One region of the Cupriavidus sp. FW216-B1 genome, then DNA from elsewhere that is predicted to be linked to it. Evidence: predicted binding sites of a transcription regulator. Region 1 holds the regulator's gene; the other holds the start of a gene.
The links. The regulator FliA, encoded in region 1, starts transcription of late flagellar genes. The targets are predictions, from matches to a motif close to CTAAAGTTTNNNNNNNNNNNGCCGNTA.
Positions count from the first base shown of each region.

Region 1 (9,634 bases):
CGAGCTGGCCTTCAAGGCACCCACCGAGCCGCTGGCGTTCATCAAGTCGCGCGGCGCCTACACCGGCCACAACCAGGTCACCTGGCGCCCGGACAACGTGGCCTACATGCACTATGAGTGCGAACTGGTGGCGGTGATCGGCAGGACGGCGCGCAACGTCGGGCGCGACGACGCCCTCGCCTTCCTGGCCGGCTACACGGTGTGCAACGACTACGCGATCCGCGACTACCTGGAGAACTACTACCGGCCCAACCTGCGCGTGAAGAACCGCGATGCCACCACCCCGGTCGGCCCCTGGATCGTCACGCCCGACGAGGTGCCCGACCCGTCGAGGCTGACGCTGCGCACCTGGATCGACGGCGAGCTGAAGCAGGAAGGCACCACCGCGGACATGATCTTCGACATCCCCTTCCTGGTCGAATATTTCTCCAGCTTCATGACCCTGCAGCCGGGCGACATGATCGCCACCGGCACGCCGGAAGGCCTGGCCGACGTGGTCCCGGGCAACGAAGTGGTGGTGGAAGTGGAAGGCGTCGGCCGCCTGGCCAACCGAATCGTCAGCGAGGCCGAGTTCTTCGCGAACCGCGCCCGCCCGTAACAAGCGGAGGCAGAACCATGATCAGGCACTGGATCAACGGCCGCGAGGTCGAAAGCAGGACCGTCTTCGAAACCGTCAACCCGGCCACCACCGAAGTCATCGCCGAGGTCGCCAGCGGCGGCGCCGAGGAAATCGCCCTGGCCGTCGCCGCGGCCAGGGCAGCCTTCCCGAAATGGGCCGGCACCCCGGCGCGCGAACGCGCGAAGCTGATGCGCAAGCTGGGCGAGCTGATCGACCGCAACGTGCCCAGGCTGGCCGAGCTGGAAACCCTCGACACCGGCCTGCCAATCCACCAGACCAGGAACGTGCTGATCCCCCGCGCCTCGCACAACTTCGAGTTCTTCGCCGAGGTCTGCACGCGCATGGACGGCCACAGCTACCCGGTGGACGACCAGATGCTCAACTACACCCTGTACCAGCCGGTGGGCGTGTGCGGGCTGGTATCGCCGTGGAACGTGCCGTTCATGACCGCCACCTGGAAGACCGCGCCGTGCCTCGCGCTGGGCAACACCGCGGTGCTGAAGATGAGCGAACTCTCGCCCTTGACCGCCAACGAGCTGGGCCGCCTGGCCCTCGAAGCCGGCATTCCGCCAGGCGTGCTCAACGTGGTGCAGGGCTATGGCGCCACCGCCGGCGAGGCCCTGGTCCGCCACCCGGACGTGCGCGCCATCTCCTTCACCGGCGGCACCGCCACCGGACGCAAGATCATGCAGGCGGCCGGGCTGAAGAAGTATTCGATGGAGCTGGGCGGCAAGTCGCCGGTGCTGGTCTTCGACGACGCCGACCTCGACCGCGCGCTCGACGCCGCGCTGTTCACCATCTTCTCGCTGAACGGCGAGCGCTGCACCGCCGGCAGCCGCATATTCATCCAGGAGACGGTCTATGAACGCTTCGTCGAGGCGTTCGCCGCCCGCGCCCGGCGCCTGATCGTCGGCGACCCGCAGGACCCGAAGACCCAGGTCGGCTCGATGATCACCCAGGCCCACCACGACAAGGTCACCGGCTACATCCGCATCGGCATCGAGGAAGGCGCGCGCCTGCTCGCCGGCGGCCTGGAGCGCCCGGCCAACCTGCCGGCGCACTTGTCTCGCGGGCAGTTCATCCAACCGACGGTATTCGCCGATGTGGACAACCGCATGCGCATCGCCCGCGAAGAGATCTTCGGCCCGGTGGTCTGCCTGATGAAGTTCAAGGACGAGGCCGAGGCGCTGCGCCTGGCCAACGACACCGAGTACGGCCTGGCCTCCTACATCTGGACCCAGGACATCGGCAAAGCCCATCGCCTGGCGCGCGGCATCGAGGCCGGCATGGTCTTCATCAACAGCCAGAACGTGCGCGACCTGCGCCAGCCGTTCGGCGGCGTGAAGGGCTCGGGCACCGGGCGCGAGGGCGGCCAGTACAGCTTCGAGGTCTTCGCCGAGGTCAAGAACGTGTGCATTTCCATGGGCAGCCATCACATTCCCCGCTGGGGCGTGTGAGGCGTGGCCAGACGACAGAGCGGCCGTCCGAGGCCGCCGCAACCGCCGGCGTGACATCGACAAGGACAAGAAACGGGCACGGCGCCCCTCACCAGGAGACTCGACATGGGCAAACTCGCTCTAGCTGCCAAGACCACTCACGTTCCTTCGCTGTACCTCTCGGAACTCCCTGGCCCTCGCCACGGCAGCCGCCAGGCCGCCATCGACGGCCACAAGGAGATCGGCCGCCGCTGCCGCGAGCTGGGGGTGGACACCATCGTGGTGTTCGACACCCACTGGCTCGTCAATGCCGGCTACCACGTCAATTGCGCGCCGCGCTTCGAAGGGCTGTACACCAGCAACGAACTGCCGCACTTCATCGCCAACATGGAGTACGGCTTCCCGGGCAACCCCGAACTCGGGCGCATCCTCGCCGATGGTTGCAGGGCCATGGACGTGGACGTGCTGGCCCACGACGCCACCACGCTCGCGCCCGAGTACGGCACGCTCGTGCCGATGCGCTACATGAACCAGGACCAGCACTTCAAGGTGATCTCGGTCTCGGCGATGTGCACGGTGCACTATCTCAACGACAGCGCGCGCCTGGGCTGGGCCATGCGCAAGGCGGTCGAGGAACACTACGACGGCACCGTGGCCTTCCTGGCCAGCGGCTCGCTGTCCCACCGTTTCGCCCAGAACGGCCAGGCGCCGTCGTTCGCCGACCGCATCTGGACCCCGTTCCTCGAGACCCTCGACCATCAGGTGCTGGCGATGTGGCAGCGAGGCGAGTGGCGGGCCTTCTGCGACATGCTGCCCGAGTACGCCGCCAAGGGCCACGGCGAAGGCTTCATGCACGACACCGCCATGCTGCTGGGCGCGCTCGGCTGGTCCGCCTATGACGGCAAGGCGGAGGTGGTGACGCCCTACTTCGGTTCCTCCGGCACCGGGCAGACCAACGCCGTGCTCCCGGTCACCCCGCAGGACGGCGCGGCGATACCCGCCGCGCAGGCCTGGGCCGGCGCCGGCAACCCTTGCGCCAGCCGCCTCTGAGGAAGCCGCCATGCCGCACTTCATCGCCGAGTACACCCACAACATCGAAGCCGAGGCCGACCTGCCCGGCCTGTTCGAGCAGGTCCATGCCTGTCTCGGCGCGAGCGGAATCTTCCCGCTCGGCGGCATCCGCAGCCGCGCCGTGCGCATCGACACCTGGCGCATGGCCGACGGCCGGCACGACTACGCCTTCGTCCACATGAGCCTGAAGGTGGGCGCCGGGCGCGACCTGGCAACCCGCCGGCAGGTCGCCGACGCACTGTTCGCGGTAATCAAGGCGCACTTCGCCGAACTGCAGGCGCGGCGCCCGCTGGCGTTGTCTTTCGAGATGAGCGAGCTGGATGCGGAGCTCAACTTCAAGCAGAACAACGTCCACGCCTTCCTCAAGGGCCAGGCGGGCTGACGCCAGCCGCCGCGGTCAACCCCCGCCGAGAGATATCCCCATGCTCGACTCCACCCTAATCCAGGAAGCCGCCACCCGCCTCGACGCCGCCGAGCGCTCGCGCCGGCAGGTGCGGCAGTTTTCCCTCGACTACCCGGCCCTGGCCATCGAGGACGCCTACGCCATCCAGCGCGCCTGGGTGGCGCAGAAGATCGCCGGCGGCCGCATGCTCAAGGGCCACAAGATCGGCCTGACCTCGCGCGCCATGCAGGTCTCGTCGAACATCGCGGAGCCGGACTACGGCGCGCTGCTCGACGACATGTTCTTCGACGAAGGCGGCGACATTCCGTGCGCGCGCTTCATCGTGCCGCGCGTCGAAGTGGAGCTGGCGTTCATCCTCGGCAAGCCGCTGCGCGGGCCCGGCGTCAGCCTGTTCGACGTGCTCGACGCCACCGAATGGGTGATCCCGGCGCTGGAGATCATCGACGCGCGCATCGAGCAGGTGGACCCGGAGACCAAAGCCACGCGCAAGGTCGTCGACACCATCTCCGACAACGCCGCCAACGCCGGGGTGGTCATGGGCGGGCGCGCCGTGCGGCCGGACGAGATCGACCTGCGCCGCGTGCCGGCGATCCTCTACCGCAACGGCGTGATCGAGGAATCCGGGGTTTCCGCGGCGGTGCTCAACCACCCGGCCAGGGGCGTGGCCTGGCTGGCCAACAAGCTGGCACCCTACGACGTCACGCTGGAGGCCGGCCAGGTGATCCTGGGCGGCTCCTTCACCCGCCCGGTGGCGGCGGCGCCCGGCGACACCTTCCATGCCGACTACGACCGGCTCGGCAGCATTTCCTGCCGCTTCGCCTGAACCCCGGAGATCTATGAACGTCCCGCCGAACCCGTTCAGGCAATGCCTGCAGATCGGCCATGCACAGACCAGCCCGTGCTGCGCGGCACCGGCGGCCAGCGCGCCGTGAAGAGAAGGAACCGCCGGAGAAGGGACCGCCGACGCCTACCGGTATCCCACCACCACCTGCCCCGACTGCCCTTGCAGGACCGGCGTCAGCGCGCCCCTGCCCGGCACCTGGAACGCAAAGACGAAACCGTTGGCGGCATCGTCGCCGCCGAACGCATCGGTCAGCCCTTCGGCGCCGGACAGCAGCACGCAGCGCTGCGCGTTGCACAGGTAGGCCTGCAGGTCGTGCGGCGGCGTGCGGTTGAAGGCGTAGCGCCAGCGCACCGTGGTGATCGCGCCTTCGGCCTGCGGCAGGTAGCCGGTGGGCGTGATGGGCGCGGAGACGGTGCGCAGGCCCTTGCCGTACAGCGCGGGGCCGCTCACGGAAGCGGACCACGAGTGCAGCGTCTGCCCGGCTGGGCCGGCCCAGCCGTGGCCGCCGCAGGCGGCCAGCGCCGCCACGGCGAGACAGCGGGACCAGCGCAGCGGCAGGGTCATAGCAGGCCGCGCAGTTGGGAGCGCAGGCGCGTGATGGCTTGGCTGCGGATCTGGCACACGCGCGATTCGGTGACGTCGAGCACGGCGCCGATCTCGCGCAGGTTGAGCTCCTGGTCGTAGCACAGCGACAGCACCAGCTTCTCGCGCTCGGGCAGGCGCTCGATGGCGCGGATCAGCGCTTCGCGCATGCCGCTTTCCATCAGCACGGTGAGCGGGTTGCCGTCGTCGCTGACGCTCAGGTGGCGGTCCAGGAAATCTTCCTCGCCGGAGCGCTCGAAGTCTTCATAGTGCAGCAACTGGCAGCCGTAGACCTCGTTGAGCAGGGTCTGGTATTCCTCCAGCGGCAGCTCCAGCTCCTGCGCCACCTCGGAGTCCAGCGGCGTGCGGCCGAGCGTCTGCTCGAGGCCGCGCACGGTACGCTCGATGCGCCGCGTGAACTGGCGCAGGCTGCGCGACTGCCAGTCGTTGGCGCGCACCTCGTCGAGCATGGCGCCGCGGATGCGCTGGCTGGCGTAGGTCTCGAAGCGCGCGCCGTGGGTATCTTCGTAGCGCTTGGCGGCATCGAGCAGGCCGATCATGCCGGCCTGGATCAGGTCGTCGAGCTGGACGCTGGCGGGCAGCTTGGCGGCGAGTTGCAAGGCGATGCGACGCACCAGCGACGCATGCGCGGTCACCGTATCCGTCTGTTCGAGCTTTCCCTGAATCGTGTACATGGTGGAATTCTCGTGAGTCCTAGCTTGCTTGCAGGCCCGGCGTTCAGGCCAGGGCCGTGGCCGGCGGCGCCAGGGGCGTGGCCGGAGGGGTTGAACGGTTTTCCGCCGCCGCGGGCGACGGCCAGGCGGCGACGCCGGTGGCCAGGCGGCGCAGGGCGGCCGTGGCCGGCGCGGCCGCGAAGGCTTCGACCACGCAGCGGCCCAGCGCCGCGCTGCGCGCGACCAGCGGGTCGAGCGGCAGGCTGCCCGCCGCGCGCGCGTCCACGCCGAGGTACTGGCTGGCGGTGCGCGCCAGGTTGCCGAGCACCGCGGTGGCGGCCGCGTCGCTGGGCGCGGCGTTGACCACCAGGTGGAAGCGGCGGCAGGCGTAGAGATGGTTGAGCTGCTTGATGCAGGCGTAGGCGGCCTTGATCGAGGCCGGCTCCGCGCGCAGCACCACGATCAGGTTGTGGGCCGCGGCGGCCATCGGCGACAGCGCGCCATCGGCGTCGCCGCGCGCATCGCTGAGCACGGTGCGGTAGCCGTTGAGCAGTTGCAGGTCGCCGCCGGCCTGGGCGCTGGCGGGCAGCACGCCGATGGCGCCGGCGGGACGCTGGCCGAGCGCGGCCTCGAGCGTGGCGGCGCCGCCCAGCACCGCGTCCAGCGTGTCGGCGGGCGCCGCCCCGGACAGCCGCGTGGCGCGCGCGCCGGTGCGGTCTTCGTCGATCAGCAGCACGCGCTCGCCCTGCATGGCGAGCGCGTTGGCCAGGCCGAGCGCGACCGTGGTGGCGCCGGCGCCGGCGTCGCTCGCCACCACCGCGATGCGGCGCGTGACGCGCGGCGCCAGCATGCGCCGCAGGCTTTCGGCCTGGTCGAGGGCGAGAGAATTCACGTCTTACTCTCCCTGCACCTGCGCCAGTGCCTTGAACATGCGGCTGCTGTCGGTAAAGGCGTCCGCCTCCGTGGCGGAAGCGACGGTGGAAATGGCGGTGGAAGCGGCGGTGGAGACAGTGGCAGAAACAGCGGCTGAAACAGCGGGCGCCGCATCGCGGACGGCGGCGCGGCCGTTGCGCGCGGGGTAGTTCTCCAGCACGTCCAGCAGCGCCAGCAGGCGGCCCATGCCTTCGACCAGCACCGCGGCGTTCGGGGTCTGGCGCGCCGGCGCGCGCGCCGACAGGCGCGCGAGGAAGGCGGCGGCCTCGGTGTCGCCGGCCTGCTCCAGGCGCAGCGAGGCGATGGCCATCTGCAGGGCCAGCAGGCGCGCGCAGGCCTGGCCCTCGGCCTGGGCGGCATCGCCGGCGCCGTCCTGGCGCTCGCCCTGGCTCAGGTGGTCGAGCGCATGGCCGAGCGTGCGCAGCTGTGCCTCGCCGTCTTCGGCCCAGCGCGCCCAGCGCGCCAGCTGCGCGCCCTCGCCGAGCAGCGCGGGATCGCACAGCAGGTACTGCACGGCCAGGGTCTGGCCGTTGTCGAGATCGACCACGCGCGAGACCAGCAGGCCGGCTTCGATGCCGCCCTCGGCGCCGCGCGCGCCGCGCACCTGGCTTTCCAGCACGCGCACCGGCGCCTGCGCGACCCACTGCGCGGCGGCGCGGCCGCGGTATTCCATTTCCTCGACGGCGTGGAAGGTCAGCGTGTCGGCCAGCGCGTCGACCTTCAGCGCGGCGCCGCCGCTGACCACGCGCGTGGTCCTGCGGGTGGCGGTGAGCCAGCGCTCGCCCGCGGTCTGCCAGCGCGCCAGCATGGCCGGCGCCGGCATAGCGTCGAGCACGTTGACGACGGTGCGCGTGGCGGCGATGGTGGCGGCCAGGTTGACCGCGTCGGTCTCCCAGCCGCCTTGCGTGGCCTGCAGCACCGGCGCGGTGCGCCCGCCGGGCGCCACGGCGGCGGCCAGCGGCAGGCCGTCGCGGTCGGCCAGCCACAGCGTGTGCAGCCACGGGCGCGCGGCGCGGCGGCCGGCCGCGGGCGCGGCCACCACGGCGCTCAGCGCGAGCACGAAGCGGTCGCACTGGCGCACCAGATCGCGGCAGACGGACTCGCGCACGTGCTGCGCCATCAGCCGCGCCGAGGGCGCGCTGTCCGCGCGCTGCTGCCAGAGCGTGCGCACCAGGTCGAAACCGTAGTTGCCGCCGTCGAGCTGGTCGACGCAGTCGCTCACGGCGTTGGCGCTGTCGGTCAGCGAGCGCAGCATGCCGTCGGCGCCGGTGGCGGCGGCGCCTTCGCCGCGCGCGGGCAAGGCGCGGCGCGCGGCTTCGGCCTCGGCGAACACGGAGCCGCGGCGCGGGGTCTGGAAGGCGCGCTCGACCAGGGCGGTGCCGCTGGCCAGCTCCAGGTGCTCGGGCACGCGCTGGCCGGTGGAGGCGTAGTAGACCGGCAGGCGGTGGCGGATCACCACGTCGAGCACCGAGCCCAGGTGCGTGGCTTCGTCGAGCTTGCTGACGATGCAGCCGTCGATGCCGCCGTCGGGCGAGGTGTCGTGGCGGTAGGCGTGCACCACTTCGTTGAGCGTGTCGCCGTGGCTGGCGCCGTTGAGCAGCAGGATGCGCTGCACCGGGGCCTGCACGCCGCCCAGCATGGCGATCTGCTCGGACAGGCTGCGGTCGCGCTGGCTCATGCCGACGGTGTCGATGATGACCAGGTGCTTCTCGCTGAGCGCGGCCAGCGCGAAGCGCAGGTCGGAGGCGTCCTTGACCGCGTGCACCGGCACGCCGAGGATGTCGCCGTAGATGCGCAGCTGCTCGTGCGCGCCGATGCGGAAGGTGTCGGTGGTCAGCAGCGCGAGCCGTTCCGGGCCGTGCTTGAGCACGAAGCGCGCGGCCAGCTTGGCGGTGGTGGTGGTCTTGCCCACGCCGGTGGGGCCGACCAGCGCCAGCACGCCGCCCTGCGCGAACAGCGCGTCCTCGTCGCCGAGCACCGGCACCTTGCGCGCCAGCTCCTGGCGGATCCAGGTCATGGCGGCGGGCCGGTCGTGGCCGAGCGGCAGGTGGCCCAGCAGCGTGCGCGCGAGCTGGCCGGAGAAACCGGCCGTGACCAGCCAGTTGAACAGCGAGTCGCGCAGCGGGTCGCCGCCGGTGGCGGGCAGGCTGTGCGTGCCGACGGCCGCGGCCTGGCCGGCGAACTGGCGCTCCATCATGGCGCGCATGTTCTGCAGTTCGCCGCGCAGGTCGCCCAGCGCGCCGTCGACCGCCACGGTGGCCGGCGGCGGCGTGAAGACCGGGGCGTTGCTGGAAATCGCGCCGAGATCGGTGTCGCGCATGGCGACGATCTCCACGCCGCCCTCGACGGTGCGGTTGGACAGCACCACGGCGTCCGGGCCCATCGCCTCGCGCACCTGGCGCAGGGCCTCGCGGCCGTTGGCCGCAACGAATTTAGCTACGCTCATCTTGCGTCATCCCTCACGCTGCGCCGCCGATCATGGCGGTGATCCTGATGTTTCGGTTGTCCGGCACCTCGGCATGCGAGAGCACCTTGAGCTGCGGCATGGTGCGGCGCAGGAAGCGTGCCAGCAGCGGGCGCAGCGGATGCGGCACCAGCAGCACGGGGTCCAGCCCCAGGTGTTCCTGGCGCGATACCGCGGCCTGGGTCTGCTGCAGCAGCGCGTCGGCCAGGCCCGGCTCGATGCCGCCGCCGTTGGTCAGCGCCTGCGACAGCACGCGCTCCAGCCCCGCGTCGAGGCCGATCACCTGCAGGTCCGCGCCGTTGGGGAACCACTGCTGGGTGATGGCGCGGCCCAGCGCCACGCGCACCAGCGCGGTGAGCTCGTTCGGGTCGCTGATCTTGGGCGCGTGCTCGGCCACCACGTCCAGCACGGTGCGCATGTCGCGGATCGGCACGCTTTCGTCGAGCAGGTTCTGCAGGATCTTCTGCAGCGCCGTGAGCGTGATGACCTTGGGCACCAGGTCCTCGGTGAGCTTGGGCGACTCCTTGGCGATGCGGTCCAGCAGCGCCTGCACTTCCTGGCGGCCGAGCAGCTCGGCCGCGTGCAGGTGGATCAGGTGGTTGAGGTGG
Region 1 is NZ_JBYTEL010000035.1:21,204-30,837, forward strand. It holds gene AC3WXD_RS33770 (fumarylacetoacetate hydrolase family protein) at 1-598, shown strand, start outside; gene hpaE (5-carboxymethyl-2-hydroxymuconate semialdehyde dehydrogenase) at 616-2,076, shown strand; gene hpaD (3,4-dihydroxyphenylacetate 2,3-dioxygenase) at 2,182-3,105, shown strand; gene AC3WXD_RS33785 (5-carboxymethyl-2-hydroxymuconate Delta-isomerase) at 3,116-3,508, shown strand; gene hpaH (2-oxo-hept-4-ene-1,7-dioate hydratase) at 3,549-4,352, shown strand; gene AC3WXD_RS33795 (flagellar protein FlhE) at 4,497-4,937, opposite strand; gene AC3WXD_RS33800 (RNA polymerase sigma factor FliA) at 4,934-5,650, opposite strand; gene AC3WXD_RS33805 (MinD/ParA family ATP-binding protein) at 5,694-6,521, opposite strand; gene flhF (flagellar biosynthesis GTPase FlhF) at 6,525-9,008, opposite strand; gene flhA (flagellar biosynthesis protein FlhA) at 9,022-9,634, opposite strand, start outside.

Region 2 (9,634 bases), on a different contig from region 1:
ACGTGGCCATCATCGGCCAGGGCTTCTTCCAGGTCACGATGCCCGACGGCACCACCGCCTACACGCGCGACGGCTCGTTCCAGACCGACCAGAACGGCCAGCTCGTGACCTCCAGCGGCTTCGTCATCCAGCCCGCCATCACGCTGCCGCCCAACTACACCTCGCTGACCGTGGGGCGCGACGGCACCGTCTCGGTCACGCAGCCGGGCTCGAGCGCCAACGTGCAGGTCGGCCAGATCCAGCTCGCGACCTTCCCCAACCCGGCCGGCCTCGAAAGCCTGGGCGAGAACCTGTACGTGCAGACCGACGCCTCGGGCGCGCCCAACGCCACCGTGCCCGGCCTGAACGGCGCCGGCACGCTGCAGCAGAACTACGTGGAAGCGTCCAACGTGAACGTGGTCGAGGAACTGGTCAGCATGATCCAGACCCAGCGCGCCTACGAGATCAACAGCAAGGCGGTGCAGACCTCCGACCAGATGCTGCAGCGCCTTACCCAGCTCGGATGAACATGATGGCCTCGCTGATCCGCCTGGGCGCGCTCGCCCTGTGCTGCCTCGCGACCGGCTGCGCGATGATGCCGCGCGAGCCGCTGGTCCAGCTTCCCACCACCGCGCGCGCCGAACCGCGCTCGGTGGGGCCGTCGAGCGGATCGATCTTCCAGGGCTCGTATGCGGGCAATCCGTTGTTCGAGGATCGCCGGCCGCGCAACGTGGGCGACATCCTCACCATCGTGATCAGCGAGAACGTCAACGCCAGCAAGAACTCGGGCACCAACGCCACGCGCACCTCCAACAGCGCGCTGACGTTCGACGCCGTGCCCAAGGCGCTCGGCGGCCTGTTCAGCAGCAGCCAGAACGCCAGCATGAGCGGCGCCAACGGCCTGAAGGCCAGCGGCGGCGCCACCGCCGCCAACACCTTCAACGGCACCATCACCGTGACCGTGCTGGAAGTGCTGCCCAACGGCAACCTGGTGGTGTCCGGCGAGAAGCAGATGGCCATCAACCAGGGCGCGGAGTTCATCCGCTTCTCCGGCGTGGTCAATCCGCGCACGATCACCGGCGACAACGCGGTGCCGTCCACCCAGGTGGCGGACGCGCGCATCGAGTACACCGCCAAGGGCTACATCGACGAAACGCAGAACATGGGCTGGCTGCAGCGTTTCTTCCTCAACGTCTCACCGTACTGATGGCTGACCGCATCATGTTCCCGTCTTCGTTCCCCGTCTTGCGCCGCCGCTTCGTCCGCGCTCTTTTCCTCGCGCTGACGCTGGGCCTGCTGGCAGGCGCGGCGCAGGCGGAGCGGCTCAAGAACCTCGCCACCTTTCAGGGCGTGCGGGACAACCCGCTGGTGGGCTACGGCCTGGTGGTCGGCCTGGACAACACCGGCGACCAGACCACGCAGACGCCGTTCACCACGCAGAGCCTGACCAACATGCTCTCGCAGCTCGGCATCACGCTGCCGGCCGGCAAGAACATGCAGCTCAAGAACGTGGCCGCGGTGATGGTGACCGCCACGCTGCCGCCGTTCGCGCAGCCCGGCACCCAGCTCGACGTGGTGGTGTCGTCGATGGGCAATGCCAAGAGCCTGCGCGGCGGCACGCTGCTGATGACGCCCCTCAAGGGCGCCGACGGCCAGGTCTACGCCATCGCCCAGGGCAACATGCTGGTGGGCGGCGCGGGCGCGTCGGCCAACGGCAGCCGGGTGCAGGTCAACCAGCTCGCGGTGGGCCGCATCGCCAACGGCGGCATCGTCGAGCGCGCCGTGCCGGCCTTCCAGCCCGAAGGCGGCCTGCTCAACCTGGAGCTGCGCGAGACCGACTACGGCACCGCCGAGCGCGTGGTCGACGCCATCAACCGCAACATGGGCGGCGGCGTGGCCAGCGCGCTGGACGGGCGCGTGGTGCAGGTGCGCACGCCGCAGGCGCCGTCGGCGCGGGTGGGCTTCATGGCTCGCATCGAGAACATCGAGGTCACGCGCGCCAAGGCCGCGGCCAAGGTCATCCTCAACGCCCGCACCGGCTCGATCGTGATGAACCAGGCCGTCACCGTGGACGACTGCGCCGTCGCGCACGGCAATCTCTCGGTGGTGATCAACACCCAGCCGGTGATCAGCCAGCCGGCGCCGTTCAGCGGCGGCCAGACCGTGGTCGCGCCGGTCTCGCAGATCGACATGAAGCAGCAGGGCGGCTCGCTGCAGATGGTGCGGGCCGGCGCCTCGCTGTCCGCGGTGGTCAAGGGCCTCAACGCGCTGGGCGCCACGCCGGCCGACCTGCAGACCATCCTGGAAGCCATGCGCGCCGCCGGCGCGCTGCGCGCCGACCTCGAGATCATCTGACATGTCCGCCAGCCGCATGGCCGCGCAGGCCGAACTCTCGCAGCGCTTCGCCCTGGACACCCAGGGCTTCGAAGGCCTCAAGCAAAGCGCCCGCACCGGCGCCACCCCCGAGACGCTGCGCACCGCGGCGCGCCAGTTCGAGGCGGTGTTTACGCAGATGGTGCTCAAGAGCATGCGCGACGCCACGCCGCAGGATGGCCTGTTCGACAACGAGCAGACCAAGCTCTACATGTCGATGATGGACCAGCAGCTCTCGCAGCAGATGTCCACGCGCGGCATCGGCCTGGCCGACGTCATGGTGCGCCAGCTCGCGCGCGCCAGCGGCGCCGCGGTGCCGCCGGAACTGGCCGGCACCGCCGGCGCCTCGGCCGCGAAGCAGGCCCTGATGCAGTCCGGCATGGACGACGCCGCGCCCGGCCTGGCCGGCGCGCTCGACATGCGTAACGGCGACGGCGGCGGCGACGGAAATACGCCGCGCCTGGGCAGCGTGGTGCCCGGCGCGAACTGGAACCCCACCGCCGGCCTGCGCCAGTACCAGGGCCAGGCCCAGGACGCCGGCGCCTGGCAGGGCAACGGCGCGGCGCTGCCGGAAGACACGCCGGCCCACATCAGCGCCTTCGTCTCGCGCATGGCGGGGCCGGCGATGTCGGCCGCGCGCGCCACCGGCGTGCCCGCCAAGCTGATCCTCGGCCAGGCCGCGCTCGAATCCGGCTGGGGCCGGCGCGAGATCGCCCACCCGGACGGCAGCACCACCTTCAACGTGTTCGGCGTCAAGGCCGGCGCCGGCTGGAAGGGGCCGGTCGCGGAGATCACCACCACCGAATACGTCGACGGCCAGCCGCAGAAGGTGCGCGCGCGCTTCCGCGCCTACGGCTCCTACGACGAAGCGTTCGCCGACTACGGCCGCCTGCTGAGCAACAACCCGCGCTATGCCGAGGTGCTGGCCGCGGGCAGCGCCGACGAGGCCGCGCGCGGCCTGCAGCGGGCCGGCTACGCCACCGATCCCGCCTACGGGGAGAAACTCGTGCGGATCATGCGCAAGGTGCCGGTCTGAGGCGGCCTGCCGGTCTGCCGGCAGGAAAATCCGCCGCCGCCCCTAAAGTCTTTTCGTACTTCTGCCGTTACCTACACCATTCACCGCCGTGGATCCAGGCAGCGGCGAACCGGCACCGAAGCGCCCTGGCGGCCACGGTGCGCGGATCGTCCCGTCAGGCGCGCGGCAGCCACCAGACGCGGAGCTAGAGCATGTCTCTCTTCAACATCGGACTTTCGGGCCTGAACACGGCGCAGAACGCGCTGACCACGGTTGGCCACAACCTCAGCAACGCCGCCACGCCCGGCTACACGCGCCAGAACACCATCATCGCCTCGGCCGGCGGCCAGTACACCAGCGCCGGCTTCTTCGGCCAGGGCTCCAACACCACCTCGGTGGTGCGCGTCTATGACGAGTTCCTGACCAACCAGCTGCGCGGCGCCCTGAGCTCGAGCGCCCAGCTCTCGACCTACTCCGACCAGATCAGCCAGATCGACAACCTGCTGGCCGACCAGAAGGGCGGCCTGGCGCCGCTGATGCAGAACTTCTTCGCCGCCGTGCAGGGCGTGTCCGACACGCCGGCCGACCCCGCCGCGCGCCAGAACATGCTCAACGCCGGGCAGTCGCTGGTGGGCCAGATGCGCGCCTCCAACGCCTACTTCCAGCAGCTGCGCGACGGCGTCAACACCCAGATCCAGAGCCAGGTGACGCAGGTCAACGCCTACTCGCAGCAGATCGCCAAGCTCAACACCCAGATCACGCAGGCCACCGCCGCCGGCGCCGGCCAGCCGCCCAACGACCTGCTCGACCAGCGCGACCAGCTGGTCCAGCAACTGACCCAGATCGTCGGCGTCAAGGTGGTGCCGCAGGACGGCGTGTTCAACGTCTACGTCGGCAACGGCCAGCCGCTGGTGATGGGCTCCACCTCGTACGACCTCAAGGCCGTGCAGTCGTCGGACGACCCCTCGCGCACCACCGTCGCGTTCACCCAGTCCAACGGCAACGTGTACCAGATGGACGAAAGCGCGCTCAAGGGCGGCTCGCTCGGCGGCCTGCTGCAATTCCGCAGCGAGACCCTGGACCCGGCGCAGAACGCCATCGGCCGCCTGTCGGTCACGCTGGCGCAGACCTTCAACGACCAGCACAAGCTGGGCGTGGACCTGACCGGCCAGATCGGCGGCGACCTGTTCAAGCTGGGCACGCCCGGGGTCATCGCCAAGAGCACCAACACCGGCACCTCGGGCATCACGGCGGCGATCAGCGATACGTCCCAGCTCACCACCAGCGACTACACGCTGCGCTTCGACGGCACCAACTACAACCTGGTGCGCGCCTCCGACAGCAAGGTCGTGGCCACCCAGGCCGGCGCTACCGCCACCTATCCGCTGACGCTGTCGGCCGACGGCGTGGACGTGACCATCCCGGCCGCCACCTCGATGGGCACCAACGACTCGTTCCAGATCCAGCCGACCCGCAACGCCGCCGCGGCCATGGACATGGCCATCACCGACCCGGCCAAGATCGCCGCCGGGGGCCCGCTGCGCACCAGCAACGGCACCACCAACACCGGCACCGGCACCGTCAAGGTCGGCAGCGTCGCCCAGGGCTTCGCCCTGCCGGCCAGCACCATCACGGCCACCTACAACGGCACCGGCTACGTCTTCACCGACGCCGCCGGCAACCCGGTCACGCCGACCACCGGCCCGACGACCAACGGCACCGCCACCGAGTTCTCGTTCAACGGCATCACCGTCAGCTTCGACGGCGCGCCCAAGGCCGGCGACACCTTCACGCTGGCGCCCAACCTCAGCGGCGTGTCCGACAACGGCAACGCGCTGGCGCTGGCCAAGCTGCAGAGCACCAAGACCATCGGCGGCGTGTCCAGCTACAACGACGCCTTCGCCCAGCTCGTCAACGACGTCGGCAGCCGCGCCAAGTCGGTGCAGATCGCCTCGACCTCGCAGGACAGCGTGACCACCCAGGTCAACAACGCGCAGCAGAGCGTGTCCGGCGTGAACATGGATGAGGAAACGGTCTCGATGCTGCGCTTCCAGCAGCTCTATCAGGCCAACGCCAAGGTCATCCAGACCGCCACCAACCTGTTCGATACCATCATCGGTATCGGCCGCTGATCGCCCGCCCGATCGAGATCGCCCGCCAATCGCACCGACGACCCGGACACAGAAAGGAACAGACATGCGCATCGCAAGCTCCACGCTCTATCAGCTCGGCCTGGCCTCGATGAACAGCCAGCAGAGCGCCCTGATGCATGTGCAGCAGCAGCTCGGCACCGGCAGCCGCATCCTCACGCCGTCGGACGATCCGGTCGGCGCCACGCGCGCGCTGATCGTCTCGCAGTCCAGCGCCATCAACAACCAGTACGCCACCTCGCGCAAGCAGGCCAACACCAACCTGTCGATGGAGCTGAACTCCCTCAACAGCGTGACCACGGTCATCCAGAACATCCAGACCCTGGTGGTGCAGGCCGGCAACGGCACCATGAGCGACGCCGACCGCGCCTCGATGGCATCGTCGCTGCAGGATGCGTACAACCAGCTGGTGGGCCTGGCCAACGCCGACGACGGCAACGGCCAGTTCCTGTTCGCCGGCTACCAGTCCGCCACGCCGCCGTTTTCCAAGAAGGCCAGCGGCGCCGTGCAGTACGGCGGCGACACCGGCCAGCAACTGCTGCAGGTCGACGTGGCGCGCCAGATGCCGACCAACGACAACGGCTACTCCATCTTCATGAGCGTGCAGAACACCGCGACCTACGTGGCCTCCGCACCCGCCGGCAACACCGGCACGGCCACGTTCAGCGCGGTCTCCGTCACCGACCCGACCAACGCCGACTACGGCAAGAAGCTGTCGATCAACTTCGCCACCGACCCCGTCAGCGGCAAGATGCAGTACCAGTTGATGGACAACAGCGGCGCGGCGCCCGTGGCCATCGGCACCCCGGTCGACTACACCGACGGCGCCGGCATCCAGGTCGGCGGCCTGTCCCTGTCGGTCACGGGCGCGCCCAAGGACGGCGACGTGGTCAACCTGCAGCCCGCGCAGCAGGCCGGCACCGACATCTTCGCCAACCTGCAGGACGTCATCACCGCGCTCAACAAGCCCATCGTCACCGACGCCGACCGCGCCGCGCTGAGCAACGTGCTGGCCACCACCAACCGCAAGATGGCCAACTCGCTCGACAACGTCAGCACGGTGCAGTCCTCGGTCGGCTCGCGCATGCAGGAACTCGACTCGCTCGACACCATCGGCTCCAACCGCTCGCTGAACTACAAGCAGACGCTGTCTGGCCTGCAGGACCTGGATTACTACTCGGCGATCACCGAGTATTACCAGCGCCAGACGGCGCTGCAGGCGGCGCAGCAGTCGTTCATGCAGATTCAGGGGATGAATCTGTTCAAGTATATGTAAGGGATGGGTGCGTGTTGCGCGAGTGAATCGGAACTTGCGCGGCTCGCACATTGAAGCTCGAGAAGCCCGCATGGGAAGCCGCCAGGAAACTGGCTTCCCATGCGGGCTTCTCGACTTTCCAGCTCGCCGCCGAACCGGGCGAACCGGCACAGGCGCAGTCGCCGAAATGAGCGCCGTCTGTCACGCGGATGAGGACAGCGTCTTGTCCGTACTCTCCCGCGCAATCGTCTCGAACCCCACATCCACCGCCAGCGACGCTTCCTCCCCCCGCATCCGCGCCAGCAGCGCGCGCGCGGCGCGGTTGCCGATGCGCGTGCCGTCGACCCACAGCGTCGACAGCGCTGGGACGGCGTCGATCGCCAGGGCCTGGTTGCCGAAGCCCATCACGCCCAGCTGATCCGGGACCCGGATGCCGACGGCATGCGCGTGCGCGAGCACGCCCAGCGCCAGGGCGTCGGAGCTGCAGAAGACGGCGTCGGTCTCGGGGGCGCGCTGCAGCAGTTCCTTCAGCACTTCGCGGCCGCGGCCGGCCTGGGGGTTGGATTCGGGGAACACGATCTCTACGGGTTCGGGGGCGCCGGCTTCGAGGGCGGCGCGCCTGAAGCCGAGTGCCCGGCGCGCGGCCCGGCTGTCGTCGGAGCGCAGCAGCGCGGCGCGCCGGTAGCCGCAGGCGGTCAGGTGGCGATAGGCCGCCCGGCCGGCGTCTTCCTGCGAGAACCCGACCACCACGTCGAGCGGGTGCGGGGTGTAGTCCCATAGTTCGACGATGGGGATGCCGGCGTTGAGCAGGAGCCGCCTCGTCCGCGCGGTGTGCTCGATGCCGGTCAGCACGACGCCGTCGGGGCGCCGGCTCAGCATGGTCGCGAGCCAGTTTTCCTCGCGCACGGGATCGTAGCGGGAAATGCCCAGCGTGGTCTCGTAGCGCTCGGCTTCGAGCGTGCCCACGAGTTCGTCGAGCATGTCGGAGAACAGCGAGTGGCCGATGGACGGCACGATGGCCGCCACCAGGCGCGTCTGCCGCGAGGTCAGCCCGCCGGCAAGCGAGTTGGGCACGTAGCCGGTCTGTTCGACGGCGGCTTCCACGCGCAGGCGCGTCGTCTCGGCGACGAGGTCGGGGCGGTGCAGCGCGCGCGAGGCGGTCATGGGGGACACGCCCGCGAGGCGGGCGAGGTCTTTCAGCGTGGGCGCCACGCTCGCGGGACGGGAAGCCATCTGTGCCTTGTCGACGTCAAATGATTGCAATGTTACGGCAATCATGATGGCAACACAAAATATCAGCGGTCATCCCTTGTTTCGCCTGATTCTTCCTCGGCTCCAGGGGATATGATTGCGCAATCATAAGAGGAGACAAACGATGGATCATCGCTCGCGCGCGGCCAATCGCCGCACTGTTCTGTTCTGTCTGCTGGCCGGCCTGCTCGCCCCGCTGGGCAGCGCCTTCGCGGACACCTATCCTTCCCGGCCGGTATCGGTGGTGGTGCCGTTCCCGCCGGGCGGCCAGACCGACGTGGTCGGCCGGCTGATCGCCAACCAGCTGGGCCGTGTGCTCGGCCAGGCGTTCGTGGTGGAAAACCGGCCGGGCGTGAACGGTTCGCTCGGCTCGGACATGGTGGCCCGCGCCGCGCCGGACGGCTACACGCTGGTGATCGGCGGGCCCGGCACGCATGCGATCAACCAGCTGGTGAACGCGAACGTGCGCTACGACGCGCGCAAGGACTTCACGCATATCGCGATGCTGAGCCGCGCGCCCATGCTGCTGGTGGCGGCGCCCCAGCTCAAGGCCAACACCGTGGCGGAGCTGATCGCGCTGGCCAAGGCGCACCCGAATTCGCTGAATGTCGCCTTGACCGGGATCGGCTCTTCCAGCCACGTGACGACGGAGCTGTTCAAGCAGACCGTCGGGATCTCGCTGAACTCGGTGCCCTACAAGGGCGACGTGCCCGCCATGACGGACCTGATCGGCGGGCAGCTGGACCTGCTGTTCGTGCCGGCGACGTCGGCGGTGACGTTCGTGCAGGGCGGCAAGCTCAAGGCGCTGGCCGTGGCCGGCTCGCAGCGGCTGGAAGCGTTGCCGAACACGCCGACCATGCCGGAGGCCGGCCAGCCGCGCATCGTCAATTACTCCTGGACGAGCCTGGAGGGCCCCGCCGGGATGCCGCCGGAAATCGTGCAGCGGCTGAACAAGGCCTGCCAGGAAATCCTGAAGCAGCCGGACGTCGTCGCCCAGCTCGCCAAGATCAACAGCGTCTCGACGCCGGGCACGCCGGAGCAGGCCGCGAGCTTCATCTCGGCCGAAGTCGCCCGCTGGGTACCCGTCGTCAAGAGCGCCAACATCCGGACGAATTAAGTACAGACATGCTGCCTATCAATCATTTCAAGCGCGCGCTGCAGAGCGGGCGCGCGCAGATCGGCGTGTGGTCGACCATTCCGTCGCCATACGTGTCCGAGCTCATCGCGGGTGCCGGTTATGACTGGGTGCTGCTGGACACGGAACATACGCCCACGGATGTGCCGCTCATGCTGAGCCAGTTGCAGGCCACCGCCGCGGCGCAGCCGCCCGAGGGCATGCTGCCCGCGCACGCGGTGGTGCGGCCGGCGTGGAACGATCCCGTCCTGATCAAGCGCTACCTCGACATCGGCGCGCAGACCCTGCTGCTGCCCTTCGTCCAGAATGCCGAGGAAGCGCGCGCCGCCGTGCTGGCGACGCGCTACCCGAGCGCCGGCATTCCCGGCATCCGCGGCATGGGCGGCTCCACGCGCGCCGCGAACTTCGGCCGCACGGCGGACTACGTGGCGCGCGCGGCCGAGGAACTGTGCGTGCTGGTGCAGGTGGAGACGGCC
Region 2 is NZ_JBYTEL010000007.1:11,435-21,068, forward strand. It holds gene flgG (flagellar basal-body rod protein FlgG) at 1-506, shown strand, start outside; gene flgH (flagellar basal body L-ring protein FlgH) at 503-1,186, shown strand; gene AC3WXD_RS16620 (flagellar basal body P-ring protein FlgI) at 1,186-2,334, shown strand; gene flgJ (flagellar assembly peptidoglycan hydrolase FlgJ) at 2,336-3,388, shown strand; gene flgK (flagellar hook-associated protein FlgK) at 3,580-5,499, shown strand; gene flgL (flagellar hook-associated protein FlgL) at 5,564-6,793, shown strand; gene AC3WXD_RS16640 (LacI family DNA-binding transcriptional regulator) at 6,974-8,005, opposite strand; gene AC3WXD_RS16645 (Bug family tripartite tricarboxylate transporter substrate binding protein) at 8,148-9,140, shown strand; gene AC3WXD_RS16650 (HpcH/HpaI aldolase family protein) at 9,149-9,634, shown strand, end outside.
Region 2: the regulator FliA is predicted to act here: its motif matches at 3,432-3,458, upstream of flgK (flagellar hook-associated protein FlgK).